DNA from 3 places in the Aminobacter sp. GW821-FHT11F06 genome. Region 3 is predicted to be linked to each of the others. Evidence: riboswitches for the same ligand, from Rfam matches in the RefSeq annotation. Region 3 holds a riboswitch; each other region holds the start of a gene.
The links. A riboswitch is a leader RNA that binds a small molecule or an ion and turns the genes downstream of it on or off. The one in region 3 is predicted to bind cobalamin.
Positions count from the first base shown of each region.

Region 1 (2,259 bases), 220 kb from region 3:
GGTTCAGCGTTCGAGATGGAAGGAAAAGCGGGGCCGCCCGGTGATCGGATGGCTGTCGAGCGTGGTTCCGACCGCAAAGCTTGCGCGAATGCGTTCGGGCGTCAGGATGTCGGTGGGGCTGCCCGCGGCAACGGCATGGCCGCCATCCATCACCAGCACGCGGTCGGCATGCGCCGAGGCAAGGGCGAGGTCATGCAGCGACACGATGACCGTGCAGCCGAGCGTGCGCAGCAGTTCGAGCACTTCGAGCTGGTGGCGGATGTCGAGATGGTTGGTCGGCTCGTCGAGGATCAGGAGGTCGGGCTTCTGCACCAGCGCGCGGGCGATCATCACGCGCTGCTTTTCGCCGCCCGACAGCGAACCGAAATCGCGCGCGGCAAGTTTTGTCAGGCCGAGCAGCGACAGCGCCGTCTCGACCTGGGCATAATCTTCGTCGCCGGTGCGCATGCGCGTCGCATGCGGCGTCAGGCCCAGTTCGGCGATCTCGGCCACCGTCAGGCCGAAGTCGGAAGCCGGTTCCTGCAACACGGTTGCGATGCGGCGGGCGCAATCGCGCGGCTTCATCTTCCAGATGTCGGTGCCGTCGAGCCTGACTGTGCCGCCGCTCGGGCGATGATAGCGATAGAGGCAGCGCAGCAGGCTCGACTTGCCAGCACCATTCGGCCCGACGATCGCCAGCAACTCGCCGGGTGCTATGCGGATGCTTACGGGCGCGAGAATCTGCTGCGAGGGACGAGGTCCCCAGCTGACGGCGTCGATATCAAGCTCGGCTGGGGTGTCGCCGACGAGACGGCTAGCCGCATGAACACGGTCGAGCATGCCTTTTCTCCGTGAAAGCACGGAGCAGGCGGAACGATCCGATCAGCGAACCGAAACCTATCGAATAGGCAATCGCCATCATCATCATCTCCACGGCACACCCCGGCCGGTTTGAATTGCACAGATGATGGCAGGTCTCCTGGCTCGCGGGTGATCGCGCCTCGGAACCTTCCCGGCCTCGCGGCCAGTGGCATGTCTCCGATTTGCTATCCGCTCACAGTTGCGGGGGCAGCCACGGTTTCGCGTCCAGACGAACGTCTCACCGTGTTCCCATTTAATCCCGTTGCCCGAGTCGGGCCGCAGGAACCATCGTTGTCGTGGCTACAGCAGCTACGGACTGCTGACAATCGCTAAAGCGTCATGCGGCTTGCTCGATTGCGTCACGCCTGTCGAGGGTGAAGGACAAAAGCGCTACGCCAAAGGCGCAAAGTGCAATCGCCGCGCCGACAAGCGGCAGGTCGGCATAACTCACGCCCCAGGAAATGGCGGCACCGCCAATCCAGGCGCCGGCGGCGTTGCCGGCATTGAAAGCGCCCTGGTTGAGGGTCGCGGCGAGGTTGGGCGCCTCGGATGCGGTCTCAACGACGCGCATCTGCATCGGCGGCACGATGACGAAGGTGATGACGCCCCACATGAAAATGAGCAGGATCGCCAGTGGCGCGCTCGTGCTCCACGCGGCGAAGGCGACATGGATCGCGGCCATGATGATCAGTGCGCCAAGGGCCGTCGGCATCAGCTTCCAGTCGGCGAGCTTGCCGCCGATGATGTTGCCGATGGTCATGCCGCCGCCGAACAAAAGCAGGATCCAGGTCACCGAATCCACCGATACGCCGGTGACGTCGGTGAGGATCGGCTTGATGTAGGTGAAGACGGCAAACAGGCTGCCCGAGGCGAGTGCCGAGATGATCATCGCAAGCCACACCTGCAGCTTGCCCAGCACCTTGACCTCGCCCGCGATGCCGCCCTTGCCGGGAGGGGCAACGCCTGCCGGCACCAGAAAGGCGATTGCCGCGACCGAGATCAACCCGATGACAACGACAGCGAAAAAGGTCATGCGCCAGCCATAGGCTTCGCCAAGTGCAGTGCCGCCGGGCACGCCCAGGATGTTGGCGAGCGTCAGGCCGGCGAACATAAGGGCGATGGCGCTGGCGCGCTGGTTCTTGGGCACAAGGCTCGCCGCCACCACCGAGCCAATGCCGAAAAAGGCGCCGTGGCCGAAGGCGGTGATGACGCGGGCGGCCATCAGCGTCCAGTAAGTCGGGGCGATGGCGCAGAGCAGGTTGCCGAGCACGAACAGCATTGCAAGCCCGATCAGCACCGGCTTGCGCGGCAATCGCGCCGTGCCGATGGCGATGATCGGCGCCCCGATGACCACGCCAAGCGCATAGCCGGTGACGAGTAGCCCCGTCGCCGGGATAGACACGCCGAGGTCGGCCGCGA
Region 1 covers NZ_JBXARL010000003.1:297,109-299,367, forward strand. Annotated here, with positions in the region: gene AC1RTB_RS09300 (ABC transporter ATP-binding protein) at 4-819, opposite strand; cobalamin riboswitch at 932-1,145, opposite strand; gene AC1RTB_RS09305 (MFS transporter) at 1,178-2,259, opposite strand, start outside.
Region 1: another riboswitch for cobalamin. It lies ahead of AC1RTB_RS09300 (ABC transporter ATP-binding protein); the one in region 3 lies ahead of bluB (5,6-dimethylbenzimidazole synthase).

Region 2 (2,259 bases), on a different contig from region 3:
GATCAGTGCCACACCGAGGATGGCGAGCGGCAGCGACTGCTTGAAAGCGATCAGCGCGAGGCCGGCCGCAGTGGCGACGACAGTGGAAATCCACCAGATCTGGCGGTCGCCAAGATCGGCAGCCGGCATGGCCGGCAGTTCCGGTGGCAAGCCCAGGCCGGGTGCGAGCGTAAAGACGGCGAAGCCGGCAAAACCCCAGAACACGCCCTGGCGCCAGTTGGCGATGCCGCCGGCGAACTCGGAAACCGCGACCAGGATCAGCGCGAAAGCGACGCCGCTGACGATGTTGGCCAGTGCCGAATAGGCGAAGCGCTCAAAGCCGTCGGCGGGCGCCCAGGCTTCAGCTTCCTCTTCAGCAGGTGCCACGGCTTGTGCCGCAGGTGCTGGCGCTGTGACCTCGGCACCAGCGGCCGGTGCCGCGGCATGGTCATGGCCGCCGGCGTTCTCATATGTTTCGGCCTTGAGGATCAGCGGAACGGTTGCATAGGTTTGGAGCGCGGCAAGGATCACGCCGGCCAATAGGCCGCTGATCGCCGCGATGAACACGACGTTGCGAAATACAGACATGGTTGGGGTGCCTTCGTTAGTGGCAGGGGAAAGCCATCGAGTGGCGATAGTCGTGGGCAGCGTTGTGCACCACGTCCATATGCGAGAACCCGAGGAAGCCAACAACGAAAAGGCCGAGCAGCGCCGCAAGCGCGAGCTGCATGGTGCGCGACTGCGAGGAAACGTCGGCGCCGATTGCAGAAACAGTAGTCATCTTAAAGTCCTTTCGCCCTCCACCCGAGGGCCTCGAGAAGTGTCCCTGTCGCCGGCAGGTCTCCTGGCTTGCGGATCGACACCCTTCCCCGCCTTCCCGAAGCAAGCTTCAGTGGCATTTGGGGAGAGCTAACCGCATACAGTTGCGGGGGCAGCCACGGCTTCGGACCTTCAACAGGCCCTTACCGCATTCCCTCTTGATTCCGTAACGGAACCGACGACGCCGCGACTATAGAAACAAATGCCTTGGGCGGCAAACCAAATTCCGACGCCGGGCGGTGCGAATGCGGCGTTTTGGCGATCAGGTCCGGGCCGCGATTCGTTCGGCCACCAGATGCTGCAGCCGCCACAGATGGCGGTCGTGGATGGCGCGCTGCTCGAGGTTCTTCACCACATTGTAGAGATAGTCCGCCGCTGAGCCCCAATGGCCGCAGGTCGTGGCCAGCCGCTCGACGACTTCGTCTTCGCCAAGAGCTCCGGCATAGGCGCGGCCGGCTCGATTGACGACGAAGGCAAGTGCGGTCAGCGGACCGTCATCTGTGGCAAGGGTCAGCCAGCGCGGCTTGTAGGTCGAAGGCTTCAGCGTCATCTCGCGGCGGTAGAGCTTGTCGAGCTGCGCGCGCCTGTCGCCGTCCATGAGCCTGAGCGCCACGCCCTTGCACTGGCCGCCGCGATCCATACCCATCATCAGGCCGGGCTGCTCTTTCGTTGCCCGCCAGCGATTCATACCGACGCAAAACGAACGATGCCAGCCGCGCGCCAGCGCCACCTTCTCTTCGGTATGCTCGACCTCAGGCTTCCAGATCAGCGAACCATAAGCAAACAGCCATAGCGGGCCGTTGTTGGGATGCGCCGAAAGCGTTTCATCGATCATCGCCTCGTAGTCGGCATCGTCGAGATGCACCGCATCGGGGTCTGGCCCGGCATCAGCCACGTCGCGATAGCAACGCGCCACCAGCTCTTCGGTCAGCGACATCATGCGTCCGGTCATTTGCGCCCCTTCAATTCCTTAACCCTGTGCATGACTGGCCACACTGCTCTCTACCGCCCCGCTTCAACCATGATAGTGCTGCAGGGGCGCTGCAACACCCGAAAACGCCGAAGCGAATGGCCATGACCATGCATCCGAGCACTGAACAAGTTCAAGCCCCCTCGCGGCGCGTGTCGGTCATCGACATCGCCCGTGGCATAGCCCTCGTCGCCATGGCGATCTACCACTTCGCCTGGGATCTCGAATTCTTCGGCTACGCCGATCCGGGCATGACCGCCTATGGCAACTGGAAGCTTTTCGCGCGCTGCATCGCATCGAGCTTCCTGTTCCTCGTCGGCGTCAGCCTGGTACTGGCCCATGCCAAGGGTATCCGCTGGCCCGGCTACTTCAGACGGCTGGCCATGGTGTCGGCGGCGGCGCTGGCGATCACGGTGGCGACCTGGTTCGCCATGCCCGACACTTTCATCTTCTTCGGCATCCTGCATCAGATCGCGCTCGCCAGCGTACTC
Region 2 covers NZ_JBXARL010000010.1:57,498-59,756, reverse strand. Annotated here, with positions in the region: gene AC1RTB_RS22090 (CbtA family protein) at 1-567, opposite strand, end outside; gene AC1RTB_RS22085 (CbtB domain-containing protein) at 584-760, opposite strand; cobalamin riboswitch at 797-993, opposite strand; gene AC1RTB_RS22080 (gamma-glutamylcyclotransferase) at 1,061-1,750, opposite strand; gene AC1RTB_RS22075 (acetyltransferase domain-containing protein) at 1,873-2,259, shown strand, end outside.
Region 2: another riboswitch for cobalamin. It lies ahead of AC1RTB_RS22085 (CbtB domain-containing protein); the one in region 3 lies ahead of bluB (5,6-dimethylbenzimidazole synthase).

Region 3 (2,259 bases):
GCCGACCTCAGATGGTCGCCGATCCGTGGCACCATTGTCGGCTTCAACGGCGCGACCTTCGTCGAGGGGTCGACCACTCCGGGCGAAAGCGGTTCGATTCTCTACGCCGGGCGCCTTAGCGTCGAGCGCGAAATCCGCGCGAACCTCACGGCCATGGCAGCAGTGGGCGCCGGCTGGCGCGATTATGCCGACTCTGAAGACCACGATATGACGCTGACCGCTGAAGCAGGCCTGACCTGGTGGGTCAACCGCTATGCCGGCCTCACCGGCCGGCTGCGTCATGAGACCTTCAACAGCACGCTGCCCAACCGCGACAGCAAGACCAACAGCGTGTTCCTCGGCGTGAAAATCCAGCGCTAGGGACTGGGCACAGCCAGTCCGGCGGTGATTGCCTTCAGCGCTTCCTCCCCTTGTCCCGAAAACACCTCACTCATGATGAGGTCGGCCAGCGGCAGGCGGCTGCCCCAGCCATGCCTTTCGAGATCGGGCCTTTGCGCGAATTCGGAAACCCGTCCGACGCAGAGATAAGCCACCGGCACGACATGTTCGGGGATGCCGAGCAGACTTTTCAGCGCCTCTCGGTCGAGGATGCTGACCCAGCCGACGCCGACGCCTTCCGCACGCGCCGCCAGCCAGAAATTCTGCACCGCGCAAACGGTGCTGTAGAGATCCATTTCCGGATTGTGCCAGCGTCCGAGCGGCGAATTCTCCGAACGGCTGCGGTCGCAGGTGACGACAAGATTGAGCGGGGTCTCGCAGATGCCTTCAAGCTTGAGCTTGCGGTAGAGTGCCTGTTTTTCCTCGGCGATCCGCGGCAGTTCCTGCTGGCGCGCAGCGAAGAACAGGTCGCGCACCTTCTGCCTGCGCTCGACGTCACGGATGACGATGAAATTCCATGGCTGCATGAAACCGACCGACGGTGCGTGATGGGCAGCCATCAAGAGCCGCGCCAGCACATCGTCTTCGAGCGGATCGGGCAGAAAATGGCTGCGCACGTCGCGGCGCGTGAAGATGGCGCGGTAGACCGCATCCTGGGCAGTTTGGTCGAAACAATCGGAATGGTCAGCCGGCATCGCGTGTCCCCTTGCGAGCAATCGTTTTCCGCCGCCTGACCATGCGGTGGACGATTTCTGCCGGGCCGGTCTTCTGGCTCGAGTTCAACCCGTTGTCGACACCTTCCCGTTCAAGATGAACAGTGGCTTTTGCCGATACGGTCCCTCTTACAGCGTTGGGCACGCCACGGATTTGCACCGTGTTCCCGATTCTCCCGCATCGCTGCGGGCACCTGGCAGAATATGTCTACAGGACGCGGACCTCGGTTGCTACGCCGCTGCGCGTCCAAATTTGGCGCGTCAGCGACATGGCATCAGCGGCCGGGCTTCATCTCGTGCAGCAGGCCTTCGATGACACCGGCCATGCTCTTGTTGAGATCGGAACGCGACAGAGCGAAGGCGACATTGGCCTCGACGAAGCCTTCCGGCGAGCCGCAGTCGAAGGTGCGGCCACGATAGTGGTAGCCGTAGAAAGGCTGCATCTTCTCGAGCTTCAGCATCGCGTCGGTCAGCTGGATTTCGTCGCCGGCGCCCCGCTCCTGGCTGGCCAGGATGTTGAAAATCTCCGGCTGCAGGATGTAGCGGCCATTGATGAAGAGGTTGGAAGGTGCCGTGCCCTGCTTGGGCTTTTCCACCATGCCTTCGATCTCGAAGCCGGTGTGGACGGCCTTGCCCTGTCCGACGATGCCATATTTGTGCGTCTCGGCGGGATCGCACTCCTGCACAGCGATGATGTTGTTGCCGGTCTCGGCGTAAAGCTCGACCATCTGGCGCATGCAGCTCTTTTCCGACTGCATGATCATGTCGGGCAAAAGCAGCGCGAAGGGCTCGTCGCCGACAAGTTCGCGCGCGCACCACACAGCATGGCCAAGGCCAAGCGGCACCTGCTGGCGGGTGAACGAGGTCTGGCCCGGCCCCGGCTGCAGCCGCTGCAGCCGTTCAAGCTGTTCGCTTTTGCCGCGCTGGGCCAGTGTATCGTAGAGTTCGAACTGGACGTCGAAATGATCTTCGATGACAGCCTTGTTGCGGCCGGTGACGAAGATGAAATGCTCGATGCCGGCTTCGCGTGCCTCATCGACCACGTATTGAATCACCGGACGATCGACAACAGTCAGCATTTCCTTCGGGATCGACTTGGTGGCAGGCAAAAAACGCGTGCCCAAACCGGCAACCGGAAAAACGGCCTTGCGAACTCTCTTCATTGCGT
Region 3 covers NZ_JBXARL010000003.1:79,717-81,975, reverse strand. Annotated here, with positions in the region: gene AC1RTB_RS08315 (outer membrane beta-barrel protein) at 1-360, shown strand, start outside; gene bluB (5,6-dimethylbenzimidazole synthase) at 357-1,073, opposite strand; cobalamin riboswitch at 1,120-1,304, opposite strand; gene galU (UTP--glucose-1-phosphate uridylyltransferase GalU) at 1,367-2,254, opposite strand.